DNA from 2 places in the Streptococcus sp. cx1 genome. Region 2 is predicted to be linked to the other one. Evidence: predicted binding sites of a transcription regulator. Region 2 holds the regulator's gene; the other holds the start of a gene.
What was found. The regulator Rex, encoded in region 2, represses fermentation and respiration genes when NADH is low (regulators of the CRP and FNR family bind a similar motif). The targets are predictions, from matches to a motif close to TTGTGAANTANTTCACAA.
Positions count from the first base shown of each region.

Region 1: the regulator Rex is predicted to act here: its motif matches at 2,601-2,618, upstream of lpdA (dihydrolipoyl dehydrogenase).

Region 1 covers NZ_JBQSUN010000001.1:312,241-321,118, forward strand. The annotation lists gene ACT170_RS01510 (DUF389 domain-containing protein) at 1-807, opposite strand, end outside; gene ACT170_RS01515 (GlsB/YeaQ/YmgE family stress response membrane protein) at 1,507-1,746, shown strand; gene ACT170_RS01520 (CsbD family protein) at 2,003-2,206, shown strand; gene lpdA (dihydrolipoyl dehydrogenase) at 2,775-4,115, shown strand; gene ACT170_RS01530 (thiamine pyrophosphate-dependent dehydrogenase E1 component subunit alpha) at 4,220-5,293, shown strand; gene ACT170_RS01535 (alpha-ketoacid dehydrogenase subunit beta) at 5,310-6,341, shown strand; gene ACT170_RS01540 (dihydrolipoamide acetyltransferase family protein) at 6,352-7,581, shown strand; gene ACT170_RS01545 (class I SAM-dependent methyltransferase) at 7,761-8,354, opposite strand; gene ACT170_RS01550 (TetR/AcrR family transcriptional regulator) at 8,510-8,878, shown strand, end outside.
Region 2 covers NZ_JBQSUN010000006.1:117,987-126,864, reverse strand. The annotation lists gene ACT170_RS08945 (rhamnan synthesis F family protein) at 1-1,711, shown strand, start outside; gene radC (RadC family protein) at 1,761-2,447, shown strand; gene ACT170_RS08935 (gamma-glutamyl-gamma-aminobutyrate hydrolase family protein) at 2,505-3,200, opposite strand; gene ACT170_RS08930 (redox-sensing transcriptional repressor Rex) at 3,193-3,852, opposite strand; gene ACT170_RS08925 (DUF1831 domain-containing protein) at 3,994-4,341, opposite strand; gene ACT170_RS08920 (cysteine desulfurase family protein) at 4,343-5,455, opposite strand; gene ACT170_RS08915 (ribose-phosphate diphosphokinase) at 5,459-6,430, opposite strand; gene ACT170_RS08910 (CYTH domain-containing protein) at 6,705-7,280, opposite strand; gene ACT170_RS08905 (GTP pyrophosphokinase) at 7,376-8,050, shown strand; gene ACT170_RS08900 (NAD kinase) at 8,022-8,858, shown strand; gene ACT170_RS08895 (RluA family pseudouridine synthase) at 8,855-8,878, shown strand, end outside.

The sequences.
Region 1 (8,878 bases), on a different contig from region 2:
ACTATATTTCTTTTTCAAAATAGTATGGTTTTCAAATTGATCAGATAGATAATTATTGATAGACTCATTGATTAGCGTATCTCTAACTAAGGTAGTTGCAGAAGCTAAACTTGGAATAATAAGAACAAGCGAGACTAGAATTAATATTTTTCGCATTTTAGAGGCTTCACGATTATGTTTAACATAAGGATTATTAACCATCATCACATTAGTGCCAATATATGTAGCAATCATAATAAAACTGCAGTTAATGGAGAACAAATATGACGCCCCTATCATATACTCAAGATTTCCTGTGGCAATAGAATACCCCACGGTACAAACAGGTGGCATAAGAGCAGTTGCAATGGCGACACCAGGAACAATGTTATTAGCTTCTTTCTTTCGTGCTCCAATAATGCCGGCTAATCCACCGACGAATGCTATTACAACGTCCCAAATTGTGGGCGAAGTTCTAGCAATAATTTCCGTACTTGCATAAGAAATGGGCGAAATTAAAAAATAAAGTGTAGAGGCTAAGAGGCTTACTGCAACTTGAATAAAAAGAACTTTAAACGATTTTTTGAGAAGTTTTGTATCTAATATTGCTAACGCAAAACCTACTCCAAGGATAGGTGTCATCAATGGAGAAATCAACATTGCCCCTATAATTGTTGGAATAGAATTCATATTCAAACCAATAGATGCAATCAATATCGCACACAATAAAGTGGTTAAGTCACTTTTTGATAAATCTAAATCCTCATAGATTTTGTCCCTAAATTCTATGAGAGAATAAAGTTTACCATCCTTCAAAACTTTTTCCATAACAGTACTCCCTCTTTGTTAGTATAGTCAACTTTTTAAGCTCACTCTTTGACGACGTATCTAAATCATTGGTCATTATTATTGTAACTTCTTTACGTGGGCGTGTTTTATATTCTACATTCAATTTGTAATCAATTCACTACTCCATATTAATTTTAAACTCCTACTGAAAGTGATGCAGTGTTTGGTGTATTATTTATACTATTTTGTTAGATACTTACGATTTAAAGAAAACCGTGTAAGGGTTTACATGTCTCAATTATACATTTTATTTTTACTTTCGTCACTCGAACGTCTTAGGGCTATTTTCTTTTGTGGCTAAAATGCTAATCAATCATATGAATGTAGCAGTTTAATCAAACTTTTAATTCATAAATCAATCCATTTAGAGGAAGTCCTAATAATAGTAGAAGTATGTGTAGACTTTTAACAAAAAAATGAGATAAGAGAAATTGTAAAACCATACAAGCGATTGCAAAATCCCAGGATGGTTTTCATGTCTATTTTTGTGTAAGCGCAAACATTTTCATTGACTTATCAATTTGATTAACATATACTGTTATTAACAGGTATATACTAACATTAATCTTATGATTGTTAAGATTAATATAAAAAATGTTTTAGCTAAAATGTAACTCTTTAGATGGTTTGATTTTCCAAACAATCTAACTTTCCTCTATTTAGAAAGGGGGAGACATTATGCTTTGGGCTATTATTGTCGGAGGCTTTATAGGTTTTATTGCTGGTGGAATCACTAAAAAGGGAGGTTCCATGGGAATAATTGCCAATATCTTTGCAGGTTTAATTGGTTCATCTGTTGGACAGTCACTCTTCGGTTCTTGGGGACCTAGACTAGCTGGAATGGCCTTAATTCCATCAATTTTAGGGGCAGTTATTGTTGTTGCAGTAGTATCATTTTTCTTAGGAAAAAAAGAATAATTTTCAATATTTCGATAGGAAGACTCCAATCAACTAGCAAACTTAGTGCTGATAAATTTAAAAAGTGGTAAACATGGACTAGCTAATGGTTTATCAGCAAATAAAGATAACGTTAGTGAGGGTGTTCAAGCTGTTTATGACTCGACTTCAACACAAAAGCTATAATTTAACTTATCTTGTTATACTTAAAAATTTGAATGTATTATTGAAGAGCGTTCATATTTAACAATCTTTATGTCCAAAGGAGGATAAAATTATGTCAGTAGAAGAAAAACTCAACCAAGCTAAAGGCGCATTTAAAGAAGGTGTCGGAAAATTAACTGGTGATAAAAAAACAGAAAAAGAGGGTGCTGCTGAAAAAGCAGTCTCAAAAGTGAAAGAAGTTGCCGAAGATGCCAAAGATGCTGTTGAAGGCGCTATCGAAGGTGTGAAAAATATGATTAAAAAGGACGATAAATAATTAAATAGCCAATTGATTTTTCACATAAAAGCTACAAAAGCTACTCTACAAAAAAATAGAGTTGTCATATTCTACTCCTAATTACTCACTTATAAGATTACTTTCAAAATAACTACAAATCGATATTCTTATAATATTATTCAGTTGAAAAATCAACTTTCTTTAGATTAATTCAAATTCCTTTTTAACTCCATATACATATTCTTTCTAATAGTAAAAGCACTCTAATTTCTATAGTTTTATCCAAGCTATAGACGCTAGAGTGTTTTTTATAACATTTTGAAGAATTATTTAATGATTGGGGGAGATTTGTATTTTTCTAGTTTTTATACAAATCAGCAAAATATAAGTGCTAACATCATCCCGATTAGAGAATGGCAAACGCTTGCATTACTTGTGAATGTTTTCACTACCAAAACATCACATTTTCAGTGAATTACTTGATTTTCATAAGTATTAGTTTTATAATCAAAGTATAGAAAACGCTTTCAAAAACATCTCCGAGTTTTTGTCCTACTTGAAGTGGTTCGGCTAACAGCCGACTTCCATTCTAGAAAGGAGTATTGTTTTGAGTCAATGTGATATTCTCATTATAGGGGCAGGTCCTGGTGGTTATGTTGCTGCTGAAGAAGCTGCCCGTTTAGGTAAAAAGGTAACTGTCATTGAGAAAAACTCCATAGGTGGCACCTGTTTGAACGTTGGATGTATCCCATCCAAAGCCTATCTTGAACATGCCCATTGGCTATTAGCTGCTAAAGAAGCCTCTCAGTATGGAGTGACAGTTTTAAAAGATAATCTTGATTTTCAAAAACTTGTTGCTCGCAAAGATCAAGTCGTAGCAACACTACAGTCTGGTATTCAATCAAGTTTTAAACAATTAGGTATCACCTATATTGAAGGTGAGGCAGCTTATATTTCTGATAAAACCTTCCAAGTTAATGGTGAAAGAGTCTCAGGTAAGTCTGTTATTTTGGCGACGGGGAGTCATCCATTTATTCCTCCTATTCCTGGTATTAACGATGTTAACTATTTGACAACAGATAGCTTTTTCAACTTAAAGGAACTTCCTCAACGTTTGGTTATCATTGGTGGAGGTATTATTTCCGTTGAGTTAGCTTTTGCCATGGCTCCACTTGGTGTGGATGTGACAGTGATAGAGGTTGCACCAACAATTTTAGCAACTGAAGATGACGAAGCACGTTCCATTATTAGAGAAAAGATGGAACAACTTGGAATTACCATTCTGGAGGGAGTTAGCATAGATAGGGTTAAAGAAAATGCTGTAATTTTAGCAGATGGGAAGTCCTACTCTTATGATAACTTGCTTGTAGCAACTGGGCGTAAGCCAAATATTGAGTTAGCCCAAATGATGGGTTTGGAGTTGACCGAAAAAGGCTTTATTAAGGTAGATAGTTATTACGAGTCATCTCAATCAGGTGTTTATGCGATTGGGGATTTGATTCCTGGATATATGTTAGCTCATGTTGCTAGTAGCGAGGGAATCAAAGCTGTTCGAGCCATTTGTCGTCAGGCTGAGGAACCGGTTGATAATTCAAGTGTTCCACGGTCGCTCTTTACAACGCCGGAGATTGCTTCTTTTGGCTTGTCAGAAGAGGAGGCGGTACAACAAGGATATGATTTATCAGTTGGTCAACTTCCTTATGTTTATAATGGTCGAGCCATTGCGTCTAATTCAGCAAAGGGTTTTGTTAAAATTGTCTCTGAAAAACGCTATCACCTACTATTAGGTGCCGTTATCGTTGGCCCACATGCAACTGATATTTTACAATCCTTGATTGTCTTGAAAGATGCTGAAGGAACACTTGATCAGCTTGATAAGACAATTTTTGCACATCCAACAATTTCTGAGTTGGTTCAGGAAGTTGCAAGACTGATTTTAAGGTCCTAAGGTCGATGGATAGGTTTAGCACAGCCATTCTCATTTTTTCAAATCTATATATATGTCAATAATATTTGTTTTTTATAAAGCTCTCTATAGAAGGAGGAAACAATATGACACATTATCAAGAATTGCCACAAGCCCTAATGAAAGAAAAACATCAGGGACAAACCTTAACCAAGGAAGAAGTTAAGGTTCAAACTGCCCATGATCTTGGTGTGGAAAATGTTTCAAAAGAAGAGGCTAAATCCATGTATAAGACTATGTGGGATATTCGAAATTTTGAAGAAAATGCACGACATTTCTTTTCACTCGGTCAAATTCCAGGATTTGTTCACCTTTACTCAGGTGAGGAAGCTATTGCGACTGGGGTATGTGCTAACTTGACTGATAAAGACTACATTACTAGCACACATCGAGGACATGGACACTGTGTGGCTAAAGGTGGAGACCTTAAAAAAATGATGGCTGAAATCTTTGGTAAGTCTACTGGGCTTGGTAAAGGTAAGGGTGGCTCTATGCATATCGCTGATTTGGATAAAGGAATCCTTGGTGCTAATGGTATGGTAGGCGGAGGCTTTGGTCTTGCGACTGGGGCTGCTATGCGCAACAAATATCTAAAGACTGATGATGTTGCTGTATGTTTCTTTGGTGATGGTGCTGCCAATGAAGGTAATTTTCATGAGTGCTTAAACATGGCCTCTATTTGGAATCTACCTGTGGTATTTGTAAATGAAAACAACCTTTTTGCAGAATCAACACCACAATGGTATTCATCAGGTTCACCAACAATTGCTGAACGTGCACAAGCTTACAATATGCCTGGAGTTCGCGTAAATGGTAAGGATTTATTTGCTGTTTATCAAGTGGCTAAAGAGGCCGTTGAACGTGCGCGTCGTGGAGATGGTTCAACGTTAATTGAAGCTATTACTTATCGTAACCATGGCCATTTCGAAGGAGATGAGCAAAAATACAAAGCACCAGATGGAATCGAAAAAGAATGGGCAGATGTGGATGCCTTGGAAGTATTTCGTGACCTGGTAACTGAAAAGGGTATCCTTAGCCAAGATGAATTGGATGAGATTGTTGCCCAATCACAAAGAGATGTTGAAGATGCAATCCACTTTGCTCAAGAGAGCCCAATTCCAAAAGAAGAAGCTCTCTACGAAGACGTATTTGCAGACTGATTGAGGAGGATTCATAATGACTAGAGAAACATTATTTATGAAAGCCATCAATGAAGGGCTCGATCAAGCCATGGAAAGAGACGAGCGAGTTGTTCTCCTAGGAGAGGATATCTCAGGTGGTGTTAATGTTGAACACTTAGAAAATAATAACGAGGATGCCTGGGGCGGTGTCATGGGTATCACACGAGGATTGATGCCGAAATATGGCAGGGAACGTGTTATTGATACTCCGATTTCTGAGCACGGCTATTTATCAGCTTCGGTGGGGATGGCGCTTACGGGACTAAGACCTGTACCAGAGTTGATGTTTAATGATTTTATTGGATTCTGTTTTGATGCCCTATTAGGACAGGCTTCTAAGATGCGTTACATGTTTGGCGGTAAAGCTAAAGTTCCGATGGTTGTTCGTACTATGCACGGGGCAGGAGCTTCAGCTGCTGCGCAACACTCTGGATCCTATTACGGTTTATTTGGATCGATTCCTGGTATTAAGGTGGTCGTTCCTGCTACCCCTTATGATGCTAAAGGTTTACTACTGGCGTCAATTGAGGATGATAATGTTGTTATTTTTTCTGAGGACAAAACCCTCTATGGCTTAAAAGGGGAAGTGCCAGAAGAATACTATACTGTACCAATTGGTAAGGCTGCCGTTCGTAGAGAAGGTAAGGATTTAACAATTGTGACAATTGGTAAAATGTTGTATGTAGCCTATGAGGTCGCCGACCGCTTGGCAAAAGACAACATTTCTGTAGAAGTGATTGATCTTCGTACAGTTGCTCCATGGGATGAAGAAACAGTGTTAAATTCCGTGAAGAAAACTGGTCGTTTAATTATTGTGGATGAGGCCAATCCACATAACAATACTGCAACTGATATTGCATCTGTAGTTTCAGATAAAGCTTTTGATTATCTTGATGGACCAGTGAAATGTGTTTGTGCTCCAAATACTCCTGTTCCATTTGCGACAAACTTAGAACAAGCCTATATCCCTGATGCGGATAAGGTTTTGAAAGTAGCTGATGAATTGATTCAGGACTTGAAAGGATAGGAGGGCGCTTATGGCAACAGAAATTTTAATGCCCAAGCTCGGCCTAACCATGACTGAAGGACTCATTCAAAAGTGGTTGGTCCAAGTTGGTGATACAGTAACAAGTGGTCAGCCTTTATTGGAAATTAGTTCTGAAAAATTAACTAGTGAAGTCGAATCCCCTGCTTCTGGGGTTGTTCTAGACATTGTGCATGATGAAGGTGCTACAGTTAAATGTAAGGAAGTCGTTGGATGGGTTGGTCAGGAAGGAGAAAATGTAGGAACCCAAGAAGCTCCTGCACAAGAGGAAGCTCCAACTGAAGTCGCTAAAGATTCAACACCGTCTAGTCCTAAATCTACTACAGAACCTATAGCTCGTACTGGTGGGGAACGAATTTTCATTACACCGGTGGCTCGTAAGATGGCTGCTGAGAAAGGCTATGATATCTCCCTTATTAAAGGGACAGGTGGGAATGGTCGTATTACAAGACGTGATGTAGAAGCTTACCAACCAAGTCTTGTTGTTGATAAGGTCGTTGAACCTCTACCACAAGCTATGACCTCAGGCCAATACGGTGAGGGACTCCAAGGCATGCGTAAGATTATTGCCGAACGTATGATGAATAGTCTTCATTCTTCTGCTCAAGTGACACTCCATCGTAAGGCTGATTTGACTGAGCTTTTGAAATTCCGTAAAGAACTTAAGGCCAAGGTACATACTCCACTTGAAAATGGTGAACTAGGTATCACAACTCTATTAACTAAAGCAGTAACCAAAGCTTTGAGAGATTTTCCAGCTTTGAATGCTTGGTATGGTGGCGGAATTCATCAGATTCAAGAACGCATTCATATTGGTATGGCAACAGCTTTGGATGATGGTTTGGTTGTCCCTGTGATTCGAGACGCAGACCGTATGACTTTAGCAGATCTTGGTCAAAGCATTAAGACTCTGGCTAATCAAGCTCGAAAAGGTACACTTCCATCTGACCTATATAGTGGTTCTACTTTCTCAATTACGAACCTAGGGGGACCAGGTGTAGAATACTTCACACCAATCCTTAATTCCCCAGAGGTGGCAATCCTTGGTGTAGGAGCAACTCAACAAGCTTTAGCATTTAATGAGGAGGGAGAGGTTGTTCAAAAAGACTATCTTCCATTGAGTCTGAGCTTCGACCATCAAGTCATCGATGGCCTTCCAGCTGCTGAATTTTTAGCAAGAGTTGTTTCTTATCTTGAAGATCCTTATCTCCTTATCTTCTAACAGAAGTATCCATTTGTAAGATGCAATTGTGGACGAATAGGACTTACTAGAGGTATAAAAGTAAAGTAATTGTTGATGTTCCGCAACCTAGTATGAAGAGAAGACTAAATTAGTCTTCTCTTTGTGTTTTGCTAGGGTTGAGACATTAGATTTGATTAAGGAGTTTTTTATTAAATTTCCTAATCACTCTTAGTGACAACATACACAACCCATTTGTAATTTTGCTTTTCTTCAATCTTTGAAAAGCCAATGCTTGTTAACAACTGCATCAATTCATGGCTTGTCCCATAATCTGTCATATGATATTTTATTTTTTCTTTTTCGGAAGCAATAATCAAAGTGGAAGGATTGGACATGACTCTATAGATTTCCTGAAAACTCTGTTTTAAATCCTCCCAGAAAATATGTGTCTGGATGGCAAATACCAAATCAAAATCATTATTTTGGTAGGGAAGGTTTGCTACATTGCCAATCCTCAGCTTAACACTTCCGTTTTCTATAGCATCTGAATGAATTCGTCTAGCAGTTTGATAAGACTCCTTAGAGATATCAATACCATGAATGTCAAGATTTTTACCTAAAGCAAGAAGATTCTTAATAGTGCTGCCACCGCCATAGCCGATTTCTAAAATCCGACTATTGTTGGGGATAGTGGTTTGTTTGATTGCCCAAAGGCTGAGTTCCTTGAAATAGGACGACCAGATGTTGGTAATCAATCGACCGACAAGGCCACTCGGTTTTCTAGATTGCTTTATAAGATATTGAATGAGCATGTTCTCTCCCATTTTTGAAAATAAAATTTGAAATATAGATGATTAAAATTCAGACTTTATTATAGAGAAAGCTAGTAAGAATAGCAAGAAAAAATGAAATATATGCTCATTTATTTCAAACTTATGCTACAATTGGTAGTAACAGAGGTGTTCGCATGAATCAATATCAAAAGACGACTGAGAAAAAGAAGCAAGCGATTATTCAAGCAGCCTTACAATTATTTAAAGAAAAAGGTTTTAAGGAAACGAGTATAAAATCTATTGCAGAGGTAGCAGAAGTATCACCAGTTTCTATCTACAATTATTTCGGGGGCAAAGATAATTTGGTAGCTCTCTGTGTTAATGACTTGTTTGAAGAAATAGCCCAACAAGCTGAGGATATTTTAAACAGCAATCTAGATTTTAAAACAAAATTAGACCATGCTTTTGCCCTATGTCAGGAGAAAATGAGTCAGCAAATCTCGGACTATTTTCAAGATAAAATGGTGAAAGAACCTACTTTTTCAACTCTCTTAGCGAAAGCG
Region 2 (8,878 bases):
ACATATGAGACCCTTGTTTGATAAATTGGTTTTTATTTCAAATAGTCGTCTTAGTGAAAGTGAAGTACAAAAGCTTCGTGATAAACACTTGATTGATGATTTTATCCAACGTGAGAATAAGGGTTACGATTTTGCTGCTTGGCATGATGGTATGGAATTTGTTGGATTTGATAACTTGAAACAGTATGATTCTGTCACTGTTATGAATGATACCTGTTTTGGTCCTCTATGGGATATGGCACCAATCTATGATAAATATGAATCAAACCCAAATGTAGATTTTTGGGGTATGACTAATCATCAAGGAATCAAGGCTGGTGATATTTATATTCATGAACATTTGCAATCTTACTTTATTTCATTTAAAAAACGTTTAGTTGAATCTAGTGTTTTCCAAAAGTTCTGGAAGTCAGTTGAGAGTTTCGAAGATGTTCAAAAGGTAATCGATAATTATGAAACTCTTTATACCAAGAAGTTTATGGATGCTGGATTTAAGTATGAATCGATTCTTAATACGATTCCACTAAATGATAAGTTTTTCCATAGTAATTTTACAATTCATTATCCTCATGTTTTGCTTGATGCAGGGGTTCCATTTATTAAGGTTAAGACATTTGATTTAACCCAGCACCTTGCACCTTATTTGCTTAAGGAAATTGAGAATAGAACGGACTATCCGGTAGAATTCATTTTGTCACACATGTCGGATATGAGTTTACCGACTCCACCTTATTTACTTGATCGCAAAGTCATTGAGGAAAGCTCAGAGACATATTCAGACACTAAAAAAATTGCTGTACATCTTCACACCTACTATGTCGACTTACTCGAAGACTTTTTGAAGCAATTTGAGAATTTTCACTTTACTTATGACCTCTTCTTAACAACGGATTCTGAAGAGAAGAAGGAAGAGATTCAGTCTATCCTTGATAAGAATGGAAAAGTAGCTCGAATCTTTATTACTGGGAATCGTGGACGTGATGTTATTCCAATGCTTAAGTTGAAAGATGAACTTTCTGCTTATGATTATATTGGACATTTCCATACGAAAAAATCACCAGAATACCCTTATTGGGTTGGAGATTCATGGCGAAATGAACTTTTCTCAATGTTAATTCAACCTGCTGATAATATTATTGCAAATCTAGAACGTGATGATAGGTTAGGGCTTGTAATTGCTGATATTCCAACTTTCTTCCGTTATACTAAAATTGTGGATCCTTGGAATGAGAATCGTTTTGCCGAAGGAATGAATGATTTATGGGAGCGTATGAATCTTGGTCGAGAAATTGACTTTGATAAGATGAATACTTTTATCATGAGTTATGGAACATTTATTTGGTTTAAATATGATGCTTTGAAACCGTTGTTTGACCTTGATTTGCAAGATGAAGAAATCCCAGCAGAACCAATTCCTCAACATACCATTTTGCATTCAATTGAGCGTATTCTAGTTTACCTCGCATGGGCAAGACGTTATGATTATGCGATTGCAAAAAACGATATCTATATTACGCCTTTTGTAGATAATGTTGTGTTAAATATCCGACCTGATACTTTACCAAATACCTATATTAATTTTGATAATATCGGTGGTATAAAAGGTGCTCTCAAATATATTATTGTAGGTCCAGGAACTGCTGTGAAGTATATTTTGAGAAGAATAAAACGTAGATTTACATCCAAGAGTAGTAAAAATACTATGAAATAGTAATTATCCCCCTCCCACTTACGAATAGGTAAGTAGGAGGTTTTTTCTTATGTATAGTATTGTATCTGAGGAGTCGGGACTTTTGCCTCGTGAGCGACTCTTACAGAAGGGTGCAGAGGTTTTATCGGACCAGGAGTTGTTGGCGATAGTGCTGCGAACAGGGACCAAGTCTGAGTCGGTCTTATCTATGGCTAATCGTATTTTGAAAGGGATGACGAGTTTGGCGGATTTGTCTCGCTTGTCCCTGAATGAGCTTCAGGAGATTCCTGGTATTGGGCGTGTGAAGTCTATTGAGCTGAAGGCTATGGTGGAGTTGGCTAAGCGGATTGAGAAGGCTGAGTTGGCTCGTTCCGAGCAGATTATGTCCAGTCAGCAGGTGGCCCGTCGTATGATGTTGGATATTGGGGACAAGCCTCAGGAGCATCTGGTGGCTATCTATTTGGATACGCAGAATCGTATTATTCAGCAAAAGACGGTCTTTATTGGTGGTGTTCGACGTTCGATTGCCGAGCCACGTGAGATTTTGCATTATGCTTGTCATCTGATGGCAACGTCCTTGATTGTGGTTCACAATCATCCGTCAGGTGAGGCCTATCCGAGTCGCAATGATATTGATTTTACGCAAAAGATTAAGCGGTCTTGTGATGATTTGGGGATTTGTTTGCTTGATCATCTGATTGTTGGCAAATCGACCTATTATTCCTTTCGAGAGGAGAGGGAGGATTTTGAGCTTTAGATGGAGCCTATGTGATAAAGACAAGAGAAAAGCAACTGAGTGCAGTCTCAGTTGCTTTTAAAGTTCGTTAACGACGTATTCAAAGAGTTTGAGGTCTTCTTCACGTTTATCTAGGAGAAGCTCTGGGTGCCACTGTACACCAAGGAAGCGAAGGTCTGGTGTATTTGACTCAACGGCTTCGACAGTGTTGTCCTCAGGGTCACGCGCTATGACACGAAGGTCAGAGGCCAAGTGTTTGATACTTTGGTGGTGGAAGGAGTTGATAGAGGTTTCACGCCCGTAAATTTCTGCCAACTTACTGTCCTCTTCAACAATCATCTCATGGTAGAGGTAATCAGAAGGCTTGTCCTGCCAGTGATTCTCGATGTCTTGGTGGAGACTACCACCTAGTGCGACATTCATGAGTTGGGTACCACGACAGATTGAAAAGATAGGTTTCTTCTGCTTAGTGGCTTCCTCGATGAGCGCCATTTCAAAGATATCACGCTCAAGGAAGAAATCGTCTTCACTGGCATGGTTTTCTTCATTGTAGAATTTAGGGTCAACGTTTTGCCCACCGATAAGGATGAGCTTGTCAATCATGGAGATATAGGTCTTAGCTTCCGAAGGATCGGATACGGGTAGTAGGATTGCTAGGCCTCCGGCTCGTTGAACTCCTTCTACAAAGCCAGTTGGGGCGTAGGACCAGTTAATATCTTCATGGGCTGGATTAGGCCTTACATTGGCTGTGATTCCGATAATTGGTTTAGTCATTCTTTCTCCTTGATTTTTCTTCTTCTTTCATGAAATAGAGTAGGGTTTGTAGTTCGCTAGTCAGGTCTACGTACTGGACTACCACGTGGCGTGGGAGATTGAGATTGACCGGAGAGAAGCAGAGAATGCCTTCAATTCCGGCATCAACCAAAAGATCAGCCACCTCCTGGGCCTTAACTGATGGCACTGTCAGGATGGCTGTTTTGATATCTTCTTGAGCGATTTTCTCCTTGATTTGAGAGATACCATAGATAGGGATCTTATCTTCGGTTTGTGTCCCTACTAATTCATTATCATCTGTATCAAAAGCCATGACCAGCTGCATGCGGTTACGCTCTTGAAAACGGTAGTGGAGGAGGGCACGCCCGACATTACCAACACCTACGAGGAGTACCTTGGTAGTCGCATTGTCATTTAGGAGTTCAGCGAAAAATGTCATCAGCTTGTTTACGTCATAACCAAAACCACGGCGACCTAGCTCACCAAAATAGGAGAAGTCACGACGAACAGTAGCAGGGTCAATCCCAATCGCTTCAGCAATTTGTTTAGAGCTTGCTTTGTCGATATTTTCACGATGGAATCGTTTGAAAATACGATAGTAGAGAGAGAGACGTTTGGCAGTGGCGTTTGGGATGTTTTTCTCAAATGTCATTGATCGCTTTCCTTTCTTTAATTAGTATGATTCTCCTATATTTTAAGAAAAGTTTGTGAAGATTGCAACAAAATAGTGTAGATGAGGCGATATAAAAAACCTATCACATGGATAGGCTATTTCTATGTAGTAAGAAAAAATTTAGACTTCTTCTTGCTCGAAAACGTTACGATCAACCAAACTCTGCATCAAGAAGTAGAATTTCTCTTGCAAGATGTGGTGATCTTCATTTTTAAAGATATTAACGTTACGAAGGCCAGATTTGTCTGTGATAGACAATTTGAAGCCGGTCAAGTCTTTGTTAATAGTGATTTTGAGTGGGAAACCTTCGCCTGAGTTAGGCACTTTTTCGAGAAGGCGGTGCAACTCGTAGTTTCCGATTTTATTTTGCACAAAAGTCGTATCACGTAGAGTGAATTTTTTGACATTAGGACTGATGGTGTAACGGTACTTACAGTCAGTCAAATGAATGCTTTTTTCAAATGCCATGTTAGTCTCCTATGATTTGATTAAGTTTTTCTGCTAGGGCCTGGAGTTCTTCAGCGGTATTTTCCTCTGATAAACTAATGCGAATGGCTGTTTTTAGCTTGTCAGAATCCTTGCCATAGAGGGCCTGGATGACATGACTTGGATCAACAGTTCCAGCAGTACAAGCAGAACCTGTTGAGACAGCAAAGCCTGCTAGGTCTAACAAGGTTAAGAGAGGGCCGTTTTCCTTATCAGGAAAACTGATGTTGATGACGTGAGGTAGGCTAGGTCCTCCACCATTGATTTCATAAGGAATGGTAAGGGAATCTAGAAAGGCCTGACGAATCTTTTTAACATGCTGATAATTGTCTTGGTAGTGGTCGCTAGCTTGTTTGTAAGCAGCGGTCATACCTGCAATCCCGACCAAGTTTTCAGTACTAGCACGGCGTTTTTCTTCTTGCTCGCCACCATGGAGTAGGTTGTCAAAATGCAAATCGTTATGATAGAGCAAGCCGACACCTTTAGGTCCGTGGAATTTATGGGCACTAATAGAGAGAAAATCGGCTCCAAGTTCCTCTGGGTGAATAGGAAGCTTTCCTGCTACCTGAACGGCATCGACGTGGAAGGCAGCTTGGTGATTGGCAAGCAAGTCACCAATTTCCTTAATAGGAAGTAATTGGCCAGTCTCATTATTAGCATACATAACAGAAACCAGAATGGTATCGTCACGTAAGGCATCAGCGATTTGTTGGGCAGTAATGACTTGATTTTCTGGCTGAATATAGGTTACTTCAAAACCAAAACGCTCTTCCAAGTAGGCCATAGTGTGAAGGACAGAGTGGTGTTCAATAGCAGTTGTAATCAGGTGCTTACCTTTAGATTGATTGGCTAGGGCGTAACCTTTGATAGCTGTATTGTTTCCTTCAGTCCCTCCAGAAGTGAAAATAAGCTTACGAGCAGGGACTTCAAAGTGTTTGGCCATTTCTTCACGGGCTTCACGAAGTTCCTTAGAAGCCTGTCGACCGTAAGCATGGAGGCTGGATGGATTCCCAAAGGTTTCAGTCATGACATGTGTCATAGCTGAAATAGCAGCAGTATTTAAAGGAGTTGTTGCTGCGTTGTCCAAATAAACCATAGCTTAGTCCTCGTTTGCAGTGTAAGCAAAGAGTGGGCTAAGTGGTTGACGTTCGAAAATACGAGTAGTAGCGTTAGCGATTAGCTTACTTGCTGAAATGTATTTAACGTTTGTAGGAACTTTTTCTTTAGTTGCAACTGAATCTGTCACCAAGATTTCTTTAATTGGGGCAGCGTTGAGGACTTCAGCAGCACCTCCTGCAAAGAGACCGTGACTAGCTACTGCATAGATGTCTTTAACGCCACCACGTTCAAGGATTTTAGCAGCTTCAGCAAACGTTTTACCAGTGTTAAGGATATCATCAACCAAGATTGCTGTTTTTCCTTCAACCTCACCGATGATGTAGCCTTCTTCACGTTCTGAATCATCTTGGGCGTAGTCAATGATAGCGATTGGTGCATCAAGGTAGTCCGCCAAGCTACGAGCACGTTTAACACCCGAATTTTTAGGGCTAACAACGACAACATCACTTCCTGTGAATCTTTTTTTGTTGTAGTATTCAGCAAACAAAGGCATTGTGAAGAGGTTATCTACTGGGATATCGAAGAATCCTTGAACTTGGACAGCGTGAAGGTCAAGCGTCAAGAGACGATTGACACCAGCTTTAACTAGCATATTGGCAATCAATTTAGCAGTGATGGGTTCACGTGACGCAGCGATACGGTCTTGACGTGCATAACCAAAGTAAGGCATAACAACGTTGACAGAGTTAGCACTGGCACGTTTGCAGGCATCAATCATGATGAGCAATTCCCAAAGGTGGTCGTTAACAGGGTTGCTAGTAGATTGGATGATATAGATATCGTCCCCACGAACAGACTCTTCAATGTTGATCATGATTTCACCGTCAGAAAATTGACGTGAAGATACTTTACCAAGTGGCAATCCAGTAGCCTCAGCAATTTTTTCAGCAATTTCTGGGTTTGAGCTGAGCGAGAACAATTTCAATTGTGGGTTTGCTTTTTGATGTACCATGACGATGGTGACTCCTTTAAAAAAATAAGATGCTAAGCCCAGTTAGGGCTATTGTAATAAAACTACAGATAGTTCTATTTTAGCAAAAAGAAGCAGAAATTTCAGCCTTCAAAGTATTATATTAGTGAAAAATACCGAACCTTTGTTAGATAAAACGCCTTTGTATGCGTTTTTAGAGAAATCTATTACCCTCTGAAGTTCTAAATACTTGTGGCATTTGAAGCTACATGTGTTTAAAATAAAAAAAACAAGGAGCCAACTCCTTGTCTAAATTTTAGTCTTTGTCTCGTTTGAGGGTAGCTACAAAGCGTGCAACCTTACTCTTAGCATACTTAAAGTCAATATTATTTTCTTTAAGAAAGGCATCAAAGTCGTCTTTACCTTTCTCAGCATCCGAAACTTCTAGTTCAAGCTCGTAGTCTTTCTTGTCAGCATAGACATTGACATCAAGAGCCATGAGGCCGATGTTGGTCTGGTACTCGCGACGAGTTGTGGTCAAATGTCCGAGGATGGTTAGGTCCTCTAGTTTAACCCCACGTTCTAAAAGAATGGATTTGATTTGACAATCAGGAAAGTCCAGCGACTTAGTCAAAGCCTTAGCATCCGCACAATCCATGGTAACGTTGTACTCCATGTTCCCGACTTTTTCAGGGATTTTCAAGGTCAGCTCACCATGAGTGGGAAGTGTCCTAATACGCAAAGACAACTTTTTATTTCTCATGTCACTCTGAGGAGTGTCGATGTAGTAGTTTGTTTGCGTAACAGGTGTCACATGGGAGAAAAGCATCGCTAAACGATTGTACTCGTCTTTGGTGAGTAGAGTCTTGTACTCTATCTCTAAATGGTTCATGTGTGTCCTCCCTTGTGCTTTCAAATGTGGTATAATATAACAGATTGTATTTATTTTATAAAAAACTAAAGCTTTTGACAAGGAGGAGTCCTATCTTGACCATGGATTGGGAACAATTTCTAGACCCCTATATTCAGGCCGTAGGTGAGCTCAAAATCAAGCTCCGAGGCATTCGTAAACAATTTCGTAAGCAAAATCGTCACTCGCCCATTGAGTTTGTGACGGGACGTGTGAAGTCAGTGGCTTCCATTGAAGAGAAGATCGCCCTTCGTGGCCTTTCGATTGAAAATTTGGCTCAAGATATGCAGGATATCGCTGGTCTCCGAGTCATGGTCCAATTTGTCGATGATGTGGATGAGGTTTTGGCTTTGCTTCGTCATCGTAGTGATATGACTATTGTTTCAGAGCGAGACTATATCAGAAACCGTAAAAATTCGGGTTATCGCTCTTATCATGTTATTATCTCTTATCCCGTTGATACCATTGATGGTCGTAAGGAGATTCTTGCAGAGATTCAGATTAGGACTTTGGCCATGAACTTTTGGGCCACCATTGAACATTCCCTTAATTACAAGTATCAGGGAAACTTTCCAGAGGAAATTAAGCTTCGCTTGGAAACTACGGCCCGCATGGCTTATGAACTTGATGAAGAAATGCGTAAGATACGTGATGATATTAGAGAAGCCCAGTTGCTCTTTGATCCAATTAACAGAACTTTGAAGGATAGTGTAGGAAATAGTGATGACACAGATGAAGACCTCTTCGGATGAGATGAAGGTAGCTATTATTGCCAATGGCAAACCCCAAAGTAGGCGTGTGGCCTCAAAACTTTTTAATGCCTTTCGAGATGATCCAGATTTTTATTTGACCAAGAAAAATCCAGATGTGGTCATCTCAATTGGTGGTGATGGTATGTTGCTATCGGCCTTTCATATGTATGAAAAAGAGCTTGCGCGTGTGCGTTTTGTAGGGATTCACACGGGTCACTTAGGCTTTTATACGGATTATTTGGACAGTGAAGTGGATCAATTAATCGAGACGCTTCGAAAAGATAGTGGTGCTAAGATCTCTTACCCTCTTTTGAATGTCAAATTGACCCTGGCTGATGGGCGTTCTTTTACGTCGATTGCCCTCAATGAAGCAGCCATCAAGCGTAATGAGAAAACTATGGCGGCAGATGTTTGCCTTAATGATGTCTTGTTTGAGAGCTTCCGTGGTGATGGACTGTCGGTGTCAACGCCTACAGGATCAACGGCCTACAATAAATCTTTGGGTGGTGCGGTCCTTCATCCTACCATTGAAGCCTTGCAACTGACAGAGATTGCTAGTCTTAATAATCGTGTGTATCGTACCTTAGGTAGTCCCCTTATTGTGCCTAAGCATGAGAAGATTACGGTTTATCCTACCCGAATGGGAAGCTACACTCTATCCGTTGATAATAAAACCTATACCAACCGTAATGTGAAAAAGGTAGAATTCTCAATTGACCAACGTAAGATTTCCTTTGTGGCTAGTGCCAGTCATACAAGTTTCTGGGAACGTGTACGTGATTCCTTTATTGGAGACATGGAAGAATGAGATATGAGTTTACAGTAGGG